DNA from 3 places in the Bradyrhizobium sp. cf659 genome. Region 3 is predicted to be linked to each of the others. Evidence: predicted binding sites of a transcription regulator. Region 3 holds the regulator's gene; each other region holds the start of a gene.
The links. The regulator LexA, encoded in region 3, represses DNA repair genes until DNA is damaged. The targets are predictions, from matches to a motif close to TGTTCNNNNTGTGTTCNG.
Positions count from the first base shown of each region.

Region 1: ruvC (crossover junction endodeoxyribonuclease RuvC) is a predicted target of LexA. The motif match lies at 1,825-1,842, and genes of this name have one in related genera.
Region 2: recA (recombinase RecA) is a predicted target of LexA. The motif match lies at 1,611-1,628, and genes of this name have one in related genera.

Region 1 covers NZ_FOQJ01000003.1:770,790-776,409, forward strand. The annotation lists gene BM118_RS17675 (methyl-accepting chemotaxis protein) at 1-678, opposite strand, end outside; gene BM118_RS17680 (YebC/PmpR family DNA-binding transcriptional regulator) at 883-1,629, shown strand; gene ruvC (crossover junction endodeoxyribonuclease RuvC) at 1,873-2,400, shown strand; gene ruvA (Holliday junction branch migration protein RuvA) at 2,397-3,014, shown strand; gene ruvB (Holliday junction branch migration DNA helicase RuvB) at 3,035-4,066, shown strand; gene BM118_RS17700 (DUF6869 domain-containing protein) at 4,160-5,029, shown strand; gene BM118_RS17705 (metallophosphoesterase) at 5,116-5,620, shown strand, end outside.
Region 2 covers NZ_FOQJ01000013.1:52,539-58,158, forward strand. The annotation lists gene BM118_RS34600 (hypothetical protein) at 1-325, opposite strand, end outside; gene recA (recombinase RecA) at 430-1,518, opposite strand; gene BM118_RS41910 (hypothetical protein) at 1,952-2,125, opposite strand; gene BM118_RS34610 (hypothetical protein) at 2,222-2,452, shown strand; gene BM118_RS34625 (caspase family protein) at 3,913-5,620, shown strand, end outside.
Region 3 covers NZ_FOQJ01000001.1:246,541-252,160, forward strand. The annotation lists gene BM118_RS01195 (GAF domain-containing protein) at 1-318, opposite strand, end outside; gene BM118_RS41055 (hypothetical protein) at 538-972, opposite strand; gene BM118_RS41060 (hypothetical protein) at 1,166-1,369, opposite strand; gene lexA (transcriptional repressor LexA) at 1,548-2,249, opposite strand; gene BM118_RS01215 (molybdopterin molybdotransferase MoeA) at 2,425-3,636, opposite strand; gene BM118_RS01220 (hypothetical protein) at 3,865-4,071, opposite strand; gene BM118_RS01225 (HAD family hydrolase) at 4,239-4,865, opposite strand; gene BM118_RS01230 (alpha-hydroxy acid oxidase) at 4,880-5,620, opposite strand, start outside.

The DNA.
Region 1 (5,620 bases), on a different contig from region 3:
AATGCGGTGCACGGCATCGGCTGAGCCGGCGGCGTCGCGCTGGAGCGCGTCGATCTTCTTGGTGATCTCTTCCGTCGCGCCCTGGGTCTGCACCGCGAGTGCCTTGACCTCGGTGGCGACGACCGCAAAACCCTTGCCCGCAGCGCCGGCGCGCGCGGCCTCGATGGTCGAGTTGAGCGCGAGCAGCGTCGTCTGCCGCGCGATCTGCGCGATCAGATTGACGACGTTGCCGATGGCGGCCGAGGATTCCCGCAAGCGGTCGACATTGGCGCGGGCTTCCTGCGCCGCGGCACTGGCCTCGTCGGCGAGCTTGCCGGCCTCGCGAACCTGCGCCCCGATGCCTTGGGCGGACTGGGTGAACTTGTCGGCGGCATGGGCGAAGGTGGATGCGGTCGACTGCGCGGCGTTGGTGCGGCCGGTCAGGGCGTCGGTGCGGTCGCGAATGGCCGCAAGTGTCACGGCGGTCGCTTCGGCGCCGCCGGCCACCGAATTGGCGGCGCGCTCGAGCTGGCGAATCATCGCGCCCAGCTCGAGTTCCAGCAGTTCCAGGATTTCCCTGGCAGAATCGCCCTCAGCGGCCGGGCCGGGCTCGGAATGGGCCGGCGGCTGCGCAGGCTGCGGGGCGGCCGCAGGCGCAGCCATGTCCGGCAGACGCTTCCGAAATAGTCCGAACGCCATCAGGTCTCTCTTGTCGGGGGACGATCGGACGTTATTTTCGCAGTCCGGAATGAAGTCAGGGTTAACGATGCCTGACATCTAGGCGCGAGGCATTACTGTGTTACCTTAAAGTCGCAGAGCCTCTTTGATTTCGGTGGGTTGGCGGCCTATAAGGCCGCGCTTCCCACGCTCACCTAGGCGCACGATTCCTTTACGAGACCACGCATGGCCGGACATTCCCAATTCAAGAACATCATGCACCGCAAGGGGCGGCAGGATGCCCAGAAGTCGAAGCTGTTCGGCAAGCTGGCGCGGGAAATCACCGTCGCCGCCAAGCTGGGGACGCCCGACCCCGCCATGAACCCGCGCCTGCGCGCCGCCGTGATCGCCGCGCGCCAGGAGAACATGCCGAAGGACAATATCGAGCGCGCGATCAAGAAGGCGCTCGGCAGCGACGGCGAGAACTATGACGAGATCCGCTACGAGGGCTATGGCCCCGGCGGCGTCGCCGTCATCGTCGAGGCGCTGACCGACAACCGCAACCGCGCCGCTTCCGACATCCGCTCCTTCTTCACCAAGTCCGGCGGCAACCTCGGCGAAACCGGCTCGGTCTCCTTCATGTTCGACCGCACCGGCATCATCGAATACGACCGCAGCGTCGCCTCCGACGACGCCGTGCTCGATGCCGCGATCGAGGCCGGCGCCGACGACGTGATCTCGGGCGAAGGCGGCCACGAGATCTACGCCTCGACCGAAGGCTATCGCGACGTCGCCAAGGCGCTGGAAGCCAAGTTCGGCGAACCGCGCAAGGCCGCGCTGATCTGGAAGCCGCAGAACACGGTCGCCGTGGACGACGAGACCGGCGAGAAGCTGCTCAAGCTGATGGACCTGCTCAACGAGCACGACGACGTCCAGCACGTCTACGCCAATTTCGAGGTGTCGGACGCGCTGATGGCGAAGATGGGCGGGTAGGGCCGCTCGGACGGTGCGCTCCCTCGCCCCGCTCTTGCGGGGAGAGGGTTGGGGTGAGGGGCTGCTTCTGCGCGGACGGTGATAGATGGACTCGCGGAGAGTCCCCCTCACCCGGAATCCGCGCTTCGCGCGCATTCCGGCCTCTCCCCGCAAGCGGGGAGAGGCGAAGGGCGACCCCACTTCCCCTGTTACTTTCGTTCTGTTTCTGTTTCGCTCCAAGCAGCCAGCCGCTATCACTGGCCCATGACTGCGCTCCCGATTCGTGGCCCCGTTCGCATCATCGGCATCGACCCCGGCCTGCGCCGTACCGGCTGGGGCGTGATCGAGGCCGAGGGCAACCGCCTGATCTATGTCGCCTGCGGCTCGGTGGAACCGCCGGACGACCTGCCGCTGTCCAGCCGCCTGCTCGCGATCCATGAAGGGCTCGCGGCGGTCCTGTCAGATCACAAGCCGATGGAAGCCGCGGTCGAGCAGACCTTTGTCAACAAGGACGGCGTTGCCACCCTGAAGCTCGGCCAGGCCCGCGGCGTCGCCATGCTGGCGCCCGCAATGTTCGGCATCAGCGTCGCCGAATACGCGCCGAACCAGGTGAAGAAGACCGTGGTCGGCGCCGGCCATGCCGACAAGCAACAGATCGCGATGATGCTGAAGATATTGCTGCCGAAAGCCGAGCCGCCGTCAGCCGACGCCGCCGACGCGCTCGCCATTGCCATCACCCACGCCCATCACCGCCAGAGCACGGCGCTCAGGCTGAAGGTGGCGGGGTTATGATCGGCAAGCTCAAGGGCCTGATCGATTCCTACGGCGAGGATTTTGTCATCCTCGACGTCGGCGGCGTCGGCTATCAGGTGCATTGCTCGACGCGTACACTGCAGCATCTGCCCTCGCAGGGCGAGGCCGCCGTGCTGTCGATCGAGACCTATGTCCGCGAGGACCAGATCAAGCTGTTCGGCTTTCGCACCGACCAGGAGCGCGAATGGTTTCGCCTGCTCCAGACCGTGCAGGGCGTCGGCGCCAAGGTCGCGCTCGCCGTGCTCGGCACGCTGGCGCCGTCCGACCTCGCCAACGCGATTGCGCTGCGCGACAAGGCGGCGGTGTCACGCACGCCGGGCGTCGGCCCCAAGGTCGCCGAGCGCATCGTCACCGAGTTGAAGGACAAGGCGCCGGCGTTCGCCAATGTCGATCCCGCCGTGGTGCATCTCGCCGGCGCCGTCGACGACCAGCGCGCGCCGCGCCCGGTGGCGGATGCGATCTCCGCGCTGGTCAATCTCGGCTATGGCCAGCCGCAGGCCGCCGCCGCGATTGCGTCGGCCTCGCGTAGCGCCGGTGAAGGTGCCGAAACGGCGCAGCTCATTCGCCTCGGCCTGAAGGAACTCGCGAAGTGAGCGATCCCAAGGCCAACCGCATGGTCTCGCCGGAGCGCCGCAGCGACGATGTCGGCGACACCGCGCTGCGCCCGCAATCGCTGTCCGACTTCGTCGGCCAGCAGCAGGCCCGCAAGAACCTCTCGATCTTCATCGAGGCCGCGCGCAAGCGCGGCGAGGCGCTGGATCACGTGCTGTTCGTCGGGCCCCCCGGCCTCGGCAAGACCACGCTGGCGCAGATCGTGGCCAAGGAGCTCGGCGTCGGCTTTCGCGCCACGTCGGGTCCCGTGATTGCCAAGGCCGGCGATCTCGCCGCGCTCCTCACCAATCTCGAAGAGCGCGACGTGCTCTTCATCGACGAGATCCATCGCCTGAGCCCGGCGGTGGAGGAAGTGCTCTATCCCGCGATGGAGGATTTTCAGCTCGACCTCATCATCGGCGAGGGCCCGGCGGCGCGCTCGGTGAAGATCGAGCTGTCGAAATTCACCCTCGTCGGCGCCACGACGCGTGCGGGCCTGCTCACCAATCCCTTGCGCGACCGCTTCGGCATTCCGGTCCGGCTCAATTTCTACACCATCGAGGAGCTCGAAAGCATCGTCAGCCGCGGCGCGCGCGTGCTGAACGTCGGCATGAGCGCGGATGGCGCCAACGAGATCGCGCGCCGCGCCCGCGGCACGCCGCGTATCGCCGGGCGCCTGCTCCGGCGCGTGCGCGATTTCGCTTCGGCCGCGGATGCCGACACGATCGATCGCAAGATCGCCGATCACGCACTCAGTGCGCTCGAGGTCGACGCCGCGGGCCTGGATGCCATGGACCGCCGCTATCTCACGACCATCGCGATGAACTATGGCGGCGGTCCCGTCGGTGTCGAGACGATGGCCGCAGCGCTCTCCGAGCCGCGCGATGCGATCGAGGACATCATCGAGCCCTATCTGATCCAGTGCGGCTATCTCCAGCGCACCCCGCGCGGCCGGCTGCTCACCTCGCACGCCTTCCGCCATCTTGGCCTCGCCGAACCCAATCGCGATGCGGCACAGTTCGGCCTGTTCGGCACCGACGAAAGCGACGACTGATCGCCGCAGTCGATGAACCCGCAGGTTCCATCCCGCCACTAATCCGAACGCGCGGCGAACAGGATCGCCGCACACGGACTGGAGTGGGAAGGAATGGCGCCGACGGACGACACGAGGCTGCTTAAGACCATCGCAGCCGCGCCGCAGCTGCGCACGCCCGACGAGACCGAGGCGCTGCTGGATTCGATGCCGCTTGGCGAGCTGGCGTCGATGTGGTGCGCGCTTCAGCGCGTCAGCCGTCGCGACCAGGTCGGCAGCATCTGGGCCATCAAGATCTATTTCGACCATCTGCCGCATCGCAGGCCGCAAGCCGCCCTCGATCTCGTGCTCGATGTTCTCAAGACCGAGGCCGACAAGCCGACGGTGATGCAGCTCAACGACAAGTTCCTGCTGGCGCTATTCTATGCGCATGGCACTGAGGTGATGGCGCGCGTCGAGCAGGAAACCGCGCACAATGACCGGCTGCGCTGGCTGCTGGGCGGCGTGCATGTCGGTCCCGACGATCCCTTGATGTCGCGCATTGCAGGCCTCGCCGATCGCGAGGCGTGGCATGCCGACCATCTGGCGCAGCGCACGCCGCGCGCGCCGCTCGATTGCGCCAACATGTCGGTCGCGGAGCTCGCGCGCGCCTGGGTCGAGCAATATTCCAGATCCGAGCGCGACCAGGACGACAATCTGTTCGCGATCATGGATTTCGAGCGCGACCTGCGCGAGGACGATCCCGACAGGATGATCGACCTGATCCTGGAGATCCTCAAGATCGAGTCCAACCCGGTGCTGCTGTCGCTGCTGGCCGCCGGTCCCCTCGAAGACGTGATCAGCGTCGGGACGATCGATCGCATCGAGCGCGAGGCGCGCGCCGACGCACGTTTTCGCGATCTGCTCGGCGGTGTCTGGTACTACCGCGCGCCCGACGAATTGAAGGCGCGGCTGGATGCGCTGGTCGGCGAGAGCCGATGGTAGCCTTTGTGCAGACGGTCTGCACGAGCGTACCCCAATTCCGCTTCAATCGGACCGCATCAAGACGATCGTAGCAGAAGCGGACTTCCATGATCACGCGCCGTCATCTCATCCGTTCCTTCGGCGGCCTGTCCGCCCTCGGTGTCTCGACCGCCGCCTACGGTGTCGGTATCGAGCCCAAGCGGCTCGGCGTCACCCGCTATCATCCGACCCCGCGGCAATGGCCGGCGGATCTGCCGCTCAAGATCGCCGTGATCGCCGACGTCCATGCCTGCGATCCCTGGATGTCGTTGGAGCGGATCGAGGCCATCGTCGACCGCACCAATGGGTTGAATGCCGACCTCATCGTGCTGCTCGGCGACTACGTGGCCGGACTTCACCAGGTCACGCGCATCATTCCCGCGAACGAATGGGCCAGGGTGCTCGCGGGCCTGAAAGCGCCGCTCGGCGTCCATGCCGTCATGGGCAATCACGATTATTGGGTGGACAGGGCCGTGCAGCAGGCCGGGCATGGCCCGACGGTGGCGCATCGTGCGCTGGAGGCGGCCGGCATTCCCGTCTACGAGAACGACGCCGTGCGTCTCACCAAGGACG
Region 2 (5,620 bases), on a different contig from region 3:
AATCGAGGATCCAGATCAGCTGCAATTGATTGTTCGGGGCGGGATCAAACCACAGTTCGATGAGCTCGACGCCGCAGGTCTCGCAGAACCAGACCAGCGGGAGTTCCTTGTGCGCGAGACCGGTCTCAGGAGACCGGGCAACAAGATCGGACCAACGCACCTCCGGATCGCCTCTGAAAGAGCCCCCTTTGAGGTATTTATCGAGGCGGTACGACGTGGGCAGCGGTCCTGACACGAACCGAAAGATGAGCGGGACAACCATGTCGGCGCGATCGGCGTAGGTGAGACCGACGCCGGACGAACTGGTCAGGATCATACGCTTCATCGCGAACGCACCCACCCCCACGCAAAACGAAACGGGCCCCGAAGACGTCGGCAACTCAACGTCCTCAGCGCCCGCTCCTCGCGAAAAACTCTTCGCGTTAAAACTTACTCCTCGGTCGGCTCCTCGCCGTCGGCGTCACGCTCCGGGGTGCCGGCCAGGATCTGCTCGGCGATCAGGCCGGAGTTCTGGCGGATCGCGGTCTCGATCTTGGCGGTGATGTCGGGGTTGGCCTTCAGGAACGCTTTCGAGTTCTCGCGGCCCTGGCCGAGGCGCTGGCTGTCATAGGAAAACCAGGCGCCGGACTTCTCGACGATTCCGGCCTTGACGCCGAGATCGAGGATCTCGCCCATCTTGGAAACGCCCTCGCCGTACATGATGTCGAATTCGACCTGCTTGAAGGGCGGCGCCAGCTTGTTTTTCACCACCTTGACGCGCGTGGTGTTGCCGACCACTTCGTCGCGCTCCTTGATCGCGCCGATGCGGCGGATGTCGAGACGGATGGAGGCGTAGAACTTCAGCGCGTTGCCGCCGGTCGTCGTTTCCGGCGAGCCGTACATCACACCGATCTTCATGCGGATCTGGTTGATGAAGATCACCATGGTGTTGGACTTGTTGATGGAGGCCGTCAGCTTGCGCAGCGCCTGGCTCATCAACCGCGCTTGAAGTCCCGGCAGCGCATCGCCCATCTCGCCCTCGAGCTCGGCCTTCGGCACCAAGGCCGCGACCGAATCGATCACCAGCACGTCCACCGCCCCCGAACGCACCAGCGTGTCGCAGATTTCCAGCGCCTGCTCGCCGGTGTCGGGCTGCGAGATCAGCAGCTCGTCGATGTTGACCCCGAGCTTCCTCGCATAGACTGGGTCGAGCGCGTGCTCGGCGTCGATGAAGGCGCAGATGCCGCCCTTCTTCTGCGCTTCGGCCACCGTGTGCAGCGCCAGCGTGGTTTTGCCCGAGGATTCCGGCCCGTAGATCTCGACGATGCGCCCTTTGGGCAGGCCGCCGATGCCGAGCGCGATATCGAGCCCCAGCGAGCCGGACGATACCGCCTCGACGTCCATCGACCGGTCGTTCTTGCCCAGCTTCATCACCGAACCCTTGCCGAACTGACGCTCGATCTGGGAGAGCGCGGCGGCCAGGGCTTTACTCTTGTCCATGGAAGATCCTTCGACGATACGCAGGGCAGTTGCGGACATTGGGTCGTGCTCCTTATGGCGAGGATTCGCTAGGGGGACAAACGATTGGCGAGGCGGGCCGACGATAAAAGCAATGTACCCTATTTGTTCCTAGTTCGCAATATGTTCTTTTGCGGATTTGGGCGCTGGCCTGTTTTAACCCCTAGTGGCCTAAGCTGAATTTCGAAGTGGCCTATTTTGTTCGCGAATCGCCACAACCTGTTCATGCGTGTTTAGGATTAACTCGTTCTGGGTGTGGCGAATAAAGGCCAGGGCGTTCCGCTAAGAGAACACCTTTTTGGGGAACAATCGGCTCGGCTGCGCGTTTGCTCGCGCCCCCAGCCGAAAGGTGCCCCCCCGACTGCTGGAGGAAAACCCGCCAGACGGGTTGGCGGCCCCCTATTGGGGCCGTTTAAAATTCAACAGCAAGGGCCGCCTCAGTTGGCGGCCTCTTTCATTTGGGCTTCCCTAGCCTAGGAAGATCGTCGAACGGCAGAAGCAGATTGGCGTCGTTCCACTTCGGATAGGCGATATCCATCTTCTCCCAAAAATCGTGCTTGTCCTTGGACAGGCGCATAATCGCCTTCACGCCTAATTCAGGTCCGGGCCAATCCTTGGGATAGATCAAGGTATTTGATCCCAAAGAACATGTAGCGAACCTTGCAAGGAATGGAACAAGAGCATTTAATGGGTTCCATTCATCGCGGCTGCTGAGGGCCGTCAGATGCGTGAGTACCAAGCCTATGTGATTGGCGAGGATGGGCACATCAAACAGCGCCTCGACCTGATCTGCGCGGATGATGCTGCGGCCAAGGAACGGGCCAAGTCCCTGGTGGAAAACGACGCGATAGAGCTATGGCAATCCGACCATAAGATCGCGACGTTCGACCCTGACCCCCTGAAAGCTGAACAAGTGCAGGGCTGGCTCAAGAGCGAGCTACATCCGCCGAAGTAAGGCCGCCTCAATTGGCGGCCTCTTTGAACGAAAAAGGCCCCAGCTCGCACGGGTGGGGCGGGGGCATGAGCTGGGGCCAATCGGAGTCGCCCTTGGGGAAGGGCACCAGGAAAACCTGGCAATCCAGCAATCGTTCCTGAGAGGGTCCCCGCCCCCAGATTTCCCAGTGTCCTGATCTGCCTCTGCGGGTGTCCTGATTAGGACAGCACCCCGGATTGGGATGCTGTCCGTATTTGAGCCTGAGTGTCCCAAGCTGAACGACGTTCGGATCCCACTGGAGCTCCACCGGCATCAAAGTGTCGCGCTCCAGCACAATGAACCTTGGCATGGGGTGTGCAGACGAAGGATTACCGGGGTTTTGCATCATCCCCCCTGGGGCTGGAAAGCCGCCGCCCGCGCCATATTTGAGCGGGCGGCGTTTTTGCTTGCAGACAGCAAAAGGCCCCAACTCAAGGGAACGGCGAGCTGGGGCCAAGGTACCGGGCCAGCCAAGGCTACCGCCGGCCCATGCACATCAACATGCACCAGGGCGCCATCCCCGTGCGATGGGGCAATCGGCTTAATCAGGATTTGCAAACGGGAGCCCCACGCGCAGCGGCCCCGCCTCGCTGGGTGCGCGGTAGGGCCGCCCGCTCTCCGGACTAGGGGCTGGGGGGCTGGATCCGTCCGGTGGGCTAATTCAGCTTATGCCCGTTAGCGGGAAACCGTGACTGCCCAAAAGGGGCATCCGCTGGATGTCCCAATTTGGTTCTGCGGGTGTCCAATTAGGACAGCCAAACCCGTTCCTGCGCAGTTTGGATTAACCCGTTTGGGGTGTAAGGCCGGGCCGTTCCGCCAGAAGAACACCATGAAATGTCCACTTTGGAACAGAACGCGGCGCGTCTGCATATTAAGGTCGCCAGAACTCAAACCCAACGGTTAGGACCCGTAAGCCACGAGGCGAGTCATGCAGCATCGTCGCAGGATCAAGCAAACCCTGTCTCTCGAAGAACGCCTGGCCCGAGAAGCCGAACGATTAAGAGAGCAAGCCAAGGAGCTCCCGCACGGCCCTGAGCGCGAAACCCTTCTCCGCAAAGCCAGACAAGCCGAGACCGGCTCGCACATGAGCGAGTGGCTCACATCGCCGGGGCTTCAACCGCCAAAGCCAGCGTAGAAGCAAAGCATGCCTCAGCTATCGAGTTGCCCGGCATAGATCCGGATCCGTCCCGGCGTGGTCATTCGCAGCCATCCCTGAAGAAAAGACCATGTCCGCTTCGCTCCGATATTGGCTGCCTTGTGCAACCGCAGCAAATGTCGCGATGGGCGACCAGCGGAAGTTAGATCATTCGATTACCTCATCCCCTAAACGCCCGCATAGCAGACGGGAACTGACTGACCCGACTAGTGATGTAGCGCACATACCATCCGCTTGCCTTTCGGCAGGCTGTGAATACGCTGCTCGCGATTGATTTGGGGCTGTAATGGGCGCGCTTCGGTTTTTCTTGATCTTTTTTGCCGTGTGGCTCGGATGCGGACCGGCCATGGCCGAACGGCGCGTCGCGCTTGTGATCGGCAATTCCGCCTACAAGAGCGTCCCCCGGCTCAGCAACCCGGTCAACGATGCCACCCTGGTCGGCGGCATGTTCAAGAAGGCCGGCTTCGACAATGTCGATGTCAGGCTCGACCTCAACGCCGCCGACATGCGCAGGTCGTTGCGTGAGTTCGCCGGCCGGACCCGCGAAGCCGAAGTTGCCGTCATCTACTATGCCGGACACGGCATCGAGCTCGACGGGACGAACTATCTGATCCCCACGGATGCTGCGCTGGAAACGGACGGCGACGTGCTCGACGAGACCGTCGCGCTCGACCGGGCGCTCTTTGCCGTGGAGCCTGCCAAGCAGCTTCGCCTGGTCATCCTGGACGCCTGCAGGGACAATCCGTTCGCCAAGACGATGAAGCGCACGGTCGCTTCCCGCGCCATTGGCCGGGGTCTCGCCAAGGTCGAGGCGACCAGCCCGAACACCATGATCGCCTTCGCGGCGAAGGCGGGCTCGACGGCTTCGGATGGCGACTCCAAAAACAGTCCGTTCGCCGCAGCCCTGGTCGAGCGGCTGCCGACGCCGGGACTCGATCTGCGCAAGGCCTTTGGCTTCGTTCGTGACGATGTCTTGAAGAACACCGGCCACAAGCAGGAGCCCTATGTCTACGGTTCGCTGGGCGGCGACGACGTGCCGCTGGTCGCAGCGAAGCCGGTTGCGGCCGGGCCGCAGGCAAATCCCCAGGATGCAGTTCGCCGCGACTATGAGCTGGCGCTGCAGGCGGGCGACCGCGACGCATGGGAAGCGTTTCTCCAGACCTATCCCGAGGGCTTCTACGCAAACCTTGCGCGCGTGCAGTTGAAGAAGATCGGCGCCGAAGATGCGCGCGCGGCCGCAGCAGAGAAGGCGCGGCAGGCCGAAGACGAGAAGGCGCGGCTCGTCGCGGAGCGAGCCAAGAAGGCCGAGCAGGACAAGGCAGCAGTCGCCGCCAAGGCCGCCGAAGATGCCCGCGTCGCCGCCGAGAAGGCCAAGCAGGTCGAGGAAGCCAAGGCGGCCGCAGCCGAGCAGCGCAGGAAAGATGCCGAGGCCGCCGTGGCCAAGGCGCTGGCCGACAAGCAGGCCGCCGAGAAGGCGCTTGCCGACAAGATCGCGAACGACAAGGCGGCTTCCGAGCTTGCCGCAAAACAGGCGACTGAGAAGGCTCAGCGTGACGGCGAGCAGAAGGTCGCGGCAGTTGCCCCAACGCAATCGCCGCCCAGCCTCTCGCCGCAGGAGACGACCAAACTGGTGCAGTCAGAACTCCGTCGCGTCGGGTGTCTGACGGGTGCAGCTGACGGAGAGTGGAATGCGACCTCGCAACGCTCGCTGACGCTGTTCAACAAGCATGCCGGGACGAAGTTCGACACCAGGCTGGCGAGCTTCGACGCTCTCGATGCGATCAAGGGCAAGCAGGGACGCGTCTGCCCGCTGGTCTGCGACCGCGGCTCCAGGGCTGATGGCGACGCCTGCGTGAAGATCACCTGTCGCGCGGGCTATCGGGTCAACGACGACAACGAGTGCGAGAAGGTCCAGGACAAGAAGCCCGTCGCGACCCGCGACGAGACGAAGGCGCGTGACGACGGGCGCAAACAGATCGAATCATCTCCGCCCA
Region 3 (5,620 bases):
GTCGTCGCCGCAGAACAGCACCATGACGGCCTGCAAGAATTCGCCTGAAAACACCGGCACCGCCACGCCGCAGGTGAGGCCGGCCGCGAGCGCCTGATCGGTCCGCTTGAAATAGGAGTTGGCGAATTTGGTGAGGATCACGGGATGGCCGCTGGCCCAGGCCTTGCCGGGAAGGCCCTCGTCGTATCCGAAGCGCAAGTTCTCGCTCACCGCCTTGAACGCGGACAGCCCTTCGCCATAGAGGCCGCCGCCGAATTCCAGCCGCATGCGCGTCCGGTCGGGCACCCAGAGTTCAACGACGCGAATGAAGGTTTTCATCGACCGTGTCCGCCGCCTCGAGCCAATGACAGCATCGGCGATCTGGCCGCGGAACGGACGTTCAAAATTCAGGCAGGGCCGCGCAAACTTCGTGCGACGGGGAGCCGCGGGGGGCTCGGCAGATTGGATTCTCAGGACGCAAACCATACCGGGTCGCCGGCCACGGCCGGCGATGGCGATTTCAATCCTGGCCCCGACCCGCGAGCCGGGGTTGCTACGTCAGCCGATCGGCAGGCGGGTGACGGTCGGCCGACCATCGGCGGTGACCTGCGGCTTGTGCTCGCGTTCGCCGACGGGCTGGGTCACCGGCAACTGCAGCACGGTCGCGCGCTGGCCTTCGACGAGCTGCGTCACCAGTACGTATTTGCCGTCGGGGAATTCGATCGCGTCGTGATGGCGATCGGGAATGTGCGGATCGATCTTGCCGAACTTGCCGACACGCGAGTTGATGGTGCGCGTCCAGATCCAGCGATTGTCGTAGCGGACGTTGTCGGCGAAGGCGAGCTCCGTCCCCGGCAGCAGGCAGACCGCGACGGACATGTCGGCTTCGGAGGCGAAGCCGCGCGTCGAGGTGCCTCGGAAGGTGGTCGTGACGATCGTCTCGCCGACTTCCGCGGGACGCGTCGCGACGGCATGCAGGCTGTAGTCACACATCGGGTGCTCCTCATTCGAAGATAGCAACCCGCACCTCCTTCGGAGGCACAGGCCTCTATCAGAGTGGAAGCATGTTAGCGTCTTCTCGGTTGTAGGCAAATCTGCGGCTTAGGTCCGCGCGCTGCCATCACAATATCTTTTTCAAATGCACGAGGAACAAAGTCCGCTCTCGTGCATTTGGCGTGCGTCTCCGTCAGCGACCAGCAGGTGCCGACCAGCCCGAATATTGCCAGGCGGGTTGCGACGGCTGCGCGACGGCGTTGCGGGCATTGCGCAATTGCTCGCTCGTCGTCGGCGGCGTTGCCTTGCGGACTTGGTGTGACTGTGCGGCGAAGGCTTGCGACGCCGATGCTGCGATCAGCGTCATCGTGACGGCGCTCAAAACGATCTTGCGCATGATGGTCTCCTCGATTTCCAGCGCCGCGAAGCGATGAGGGCTTCGTGCGGCGTGCCGAGGATGTAGCGCTGGAGAAGGGGCCGGATAATCTGTGCAAAACCAGAAAGACTATCCAGCCGGAGCGGACAATCGTCCGCTCCAATCGTCAACGCGCGGGTCGCCAACCGGCGGGGCGCGCTCAGTACTTGCGGTACAGGCCGATCAGCTTGCCCTGAATCTTCACCCGGTTGGGCGGCAGGATGCGGACCTCATAGGCCGCATTGGCGGGCTCGAGCGCGATCGAGGCACCGCGGCGGCGGAAGCGCTTCAGCGTCGCTTCCTCGTCGTCGATCAGCGCCACCACGATGTCGCCGGTGTCGGCGCTCTCGTTGCGCTGGATCAGCGCCATATCGCCGTCGAGGATGCCGGCTTCGACCATCGAGTCGCCGCGCACTTCGAGCGCGTAGTGCTCGCCCGAACCGAGCATGTCAGGCGGTACGCTGATGGTGTGGCTGCGGGTCTGCAGCGCTTCGATCGGCGTGCCGGCCGCGATGCGGCCCATCACCGGCACCGCGACGGGGCGCTCGCCCTCTTCCACGGACGCGCTGGAGCTCGCTCGCACCTTGCCGAGATTGCCCTCGATGACGCTCGGCGTGAAGCCACGCCGGCTGCCGGCGGCGGCCTGGAGCTCGGGCAGCTTGATCACCTCGATCGCGCGGGCCCGGTTGGGCAGACGCCGGATGAAGCCGCGCTCCTCCAATGCGGTGATCAGGCGATGGATGCCTGACTTCGAGCGCAGGTCGAGCGCGTCCTTCATCTCGTCGAAGGAGGGCGGCACGCCGCTTTCCTTCAAACGCTCGCTGATGAATCGCAGAAGCTCGTATTGTTTGCGCGTTAACATCTCGACCAAATCCCCCGGTTGATGTCGTTCGATTCCGAGACGGTGAATTCAGCGGCGAGCCGCCAGATGCTCGAAACAAATCATGAACGGACACTATATGTTCGATATGTGTTCCGCAACTGCTTAATTTACCGTGAACGCGACAAAGTTCGCGGAACGCGCATGACCAGCGGGTTCAGGCGGGCAGTCGCAGCACCTCGCAAGGCGTGCCGGCCTCGGCCTTGGGTGCGAACGGCGCGCGCACGAGAAGTGCCTGTGCCGCAGCGAGATTCGCAAGCAGTGAGGAATCCTGATGATCGACGGGAAGGGCGACAAGCGTGCCGTCGTCGCGCCGCTCCAGACGTGCGCGCAGATAATCTTCGCGCTGGTCATTGGCACCGAGGTCGCGGCCGAGCACGGCGCGCTCGCGACGATGATGAATCACGGCGCGGCCCGACAGAGCGCGAATCAACGGCACCATGAACAGGAAGGCGCACACATAGGACGACACGGGATTGCCGGGCAGGCCGATCACACCCATCGTTCCTAACCGGCCGTGCATCATCGGCTTGCCCGGCCGCATCGCGATCTTCCAGAACGCCATCGCGATGCCTTCGTCCCTCAGCGCCTGCTGGACCAGATCGTGGTCGCCGACCGAGGCGCCGCCGGTCGTAATCAGGATATCGGCGCCGCTTTCGCGGGCACGGCGGATGCCGGCGGTGGTGGCCTCCAGCGTATCAGCGGCAACACCGAGGTCGACGGTATCTGCGCCCTCCTGGCGGGCGAGCGCGTGCAGGGCGTAGCCGTTGGAATAGACGATCTGGCCGGCACCCGGTGTGGTGCCTGGCATCACCAGCTCGTCGCCGGTGGCGAGGATCGCGACCTTTGGGCGGCGGCGGATGGGGAGGTGCGGGTGATTCATCCCGGCGGCGAGTGCGAGGTCGCGCTCGGTGAGCCGGGTTCCCTTGCGCAGGAGCACGTCGCCCTCGGAGAAGTCGACGCCGGCGGGACGGATGTGCCGCCCCGTGACGGCGGCTTGCTTGATCGTGATGCGCCTGCCGTCGGCGACCGTGTCCTCCTGGATCACGACCGCGTCCGCGCCAGCCGGAACGACGCCGCCGGTGAAGATTCGCATCGCTTCGCCGACGCCGACCGATCCCGCAAACGGCCGGCCCGCCGCGATCTCGCCGATCACGGTGAGCTGTGCGTCGACCTTGGCTGCATCGGCCGCGCGCACGGCGTAGCCGTCCATCGCCGACATCGCCTCCGGCGGCTGCGTACGCCGCGCCGCGACGTCGCGCGCGAGCACCCGGTGGTAGGCCTCGTCGAGTGGAATCATCTCTTCAGGCAACGGCTCCACGCCGGCCAGCACCGCGGCGAGCGCGTCAGAAACCGGCATCAAGGCCACGGGGAAGACTCCTGCAAGGCACGTTCGGGTGAATGAACGGCGAACGTTCTATCCGAGTGCGGGCGCGGAGGCAAAACAGCGACGAGGCAGGATAATTCATCCCGTCGCTCGGCCGCTCTTCTATGGAGAACGCCAAGTGCGGCGCGGCATCATCCGGACGATCGGAAAGACCGGTACGAGTGTGGCCATGGCAAGGACGATAGTGACGAGAGCCACGGCCAGCATCGGTCAACGACCGGACTGCCGGCCCGGACGGGCGTCCGGCGCCACATCGGGAGCTTTGGGGCCTTGATCCTTGTCGGGCAGCGGATCGGCCTGGGATTTCAGGTCGGCGGCCTTGCTGATCAGCTTGGCGGAAAGGTCAGAATCCGACGTCGTTCTGGCGAATTCGAGCAGAAGAGAGGCCTGTTTGGTGAGGTAGGTCTTGCCCAACACGATGATGCGTCCGTCCGTAGAAGTCCCAACGGACTCAAGAGTCCGGAAGCGGGCATTCCGTTCCCGGAACTCTGTATAAAAATATACAAAGTGATTTGTTTCCTCATCCCGGCCCAGATCGGATCCGGGGAACTCCCCGGTTTCACCCGCCGGCCGGTGTCTCTCGATCAGATTCCCAGCGCTTTGAGTGCATCGCCGACGTCGCGGGGCGAGGTCACATGCACCGCGGTCAATCCGCGCGCCCGCGCGCCCTCGACGTTTTCGGCGAGGTCGTCGAAGAACACGATGCGCCTGGCGGGCACGCCGATGGCCGCCACGACATGGTCGAAAGCCGCCGCGTCCGGTTTGCGCAGGCCGATGCTGGACGACAGATACAATTCGCGGAAATGGCCGAGCAGGCCGGCATACTCCTTCGAGAAATGGTCCACATGCGGCCGGTTGGTGTTGGAGAAGGCGTAGAGCGGCATCTGCTTCGCCGCACGCGGCAATAGCTCCGCGATATCAGGCATCTCGCCCGCGAAGATCGCGTTCCAGCCCTCGAGGAATTGCGCATCCGAGATGCCGATCCCGAGCGAGGCGCGCAGCGAGGCGAAATAGTCTTCGTCGCTGATCTTGCCGACCTCGTGCAGCCGATAGGCCTCGCTGTCGCGCACATAGCGGCCAACGATCGCCTCCGGCTTGCAGCCGGCATGTCCCGCCCAGCAGGCGATCGCCTTGGAGAAGTCGATGTCGAGCACGACGCGCCCGAGATCGAACAAAAGCGCATCCGCGCTGCCGGGAGAGAGCGAGGTCATTGCATCCTTTCAGATCAGTATCGGTAAGGTTCGTGGTCGAACAGCGGGAACGCGCTGAACACGCTCGGCGCATTCGTTGCGGTTGCCTGATGCAGGCAGGACTTGTTGACCTCGGCGAACGAGGTGGCGCCCAACAGGCCGAGGCAGCGCAGCACCTCGTCTTCCAGAAGCTCCAGCATCCGCGCCACGCCGGCCTCGCCGGCCGCCGCCAGCGCCCAGCATTGCAACCGGCCGATGCCGACGAGGTCGGCGCCCGCCGCGATCGCCTTGACGATGTCGGTGCCGCGGCCGAAGCCGCCGTCGACCATGATCTTGGCGCGGCCCTTCACGGCCTCGACGATCTCAGGCAGCACATGCATGGCGCCGCGGCCGTGATCGAGCTGGCGGCCGCCATGGTTGGAGACGTAGATCCATTCGACGCCGTGATCGATCGCGATCAGCGCGTCCTCGGCGGTGGCGATACCTTTGAGGATCAGCGGAATCTTGAACTTGTCCTTGATCATCTTCACGGTCCGCCACTCCAGGCCCTTCTGGAAATCGCCGCCGGTGGCGCGCAGGCGGCTCTCGCGAACGTAGCGCTTGGCGATGTCACGTTCGCGACGGCTGTAATGGGCGGTGTCGACGGTCAGGCAGAAGGCGGCGTAGGCGTGCTTTTCGGCCCGGCTGACGACATCGGCGACGAAGGCGTCGTCGCCGCGCACATAGAGCTGGAACAGGCGCAGCGCATCGGGAGCGGCCTCGGCGGTCTTCTCGAG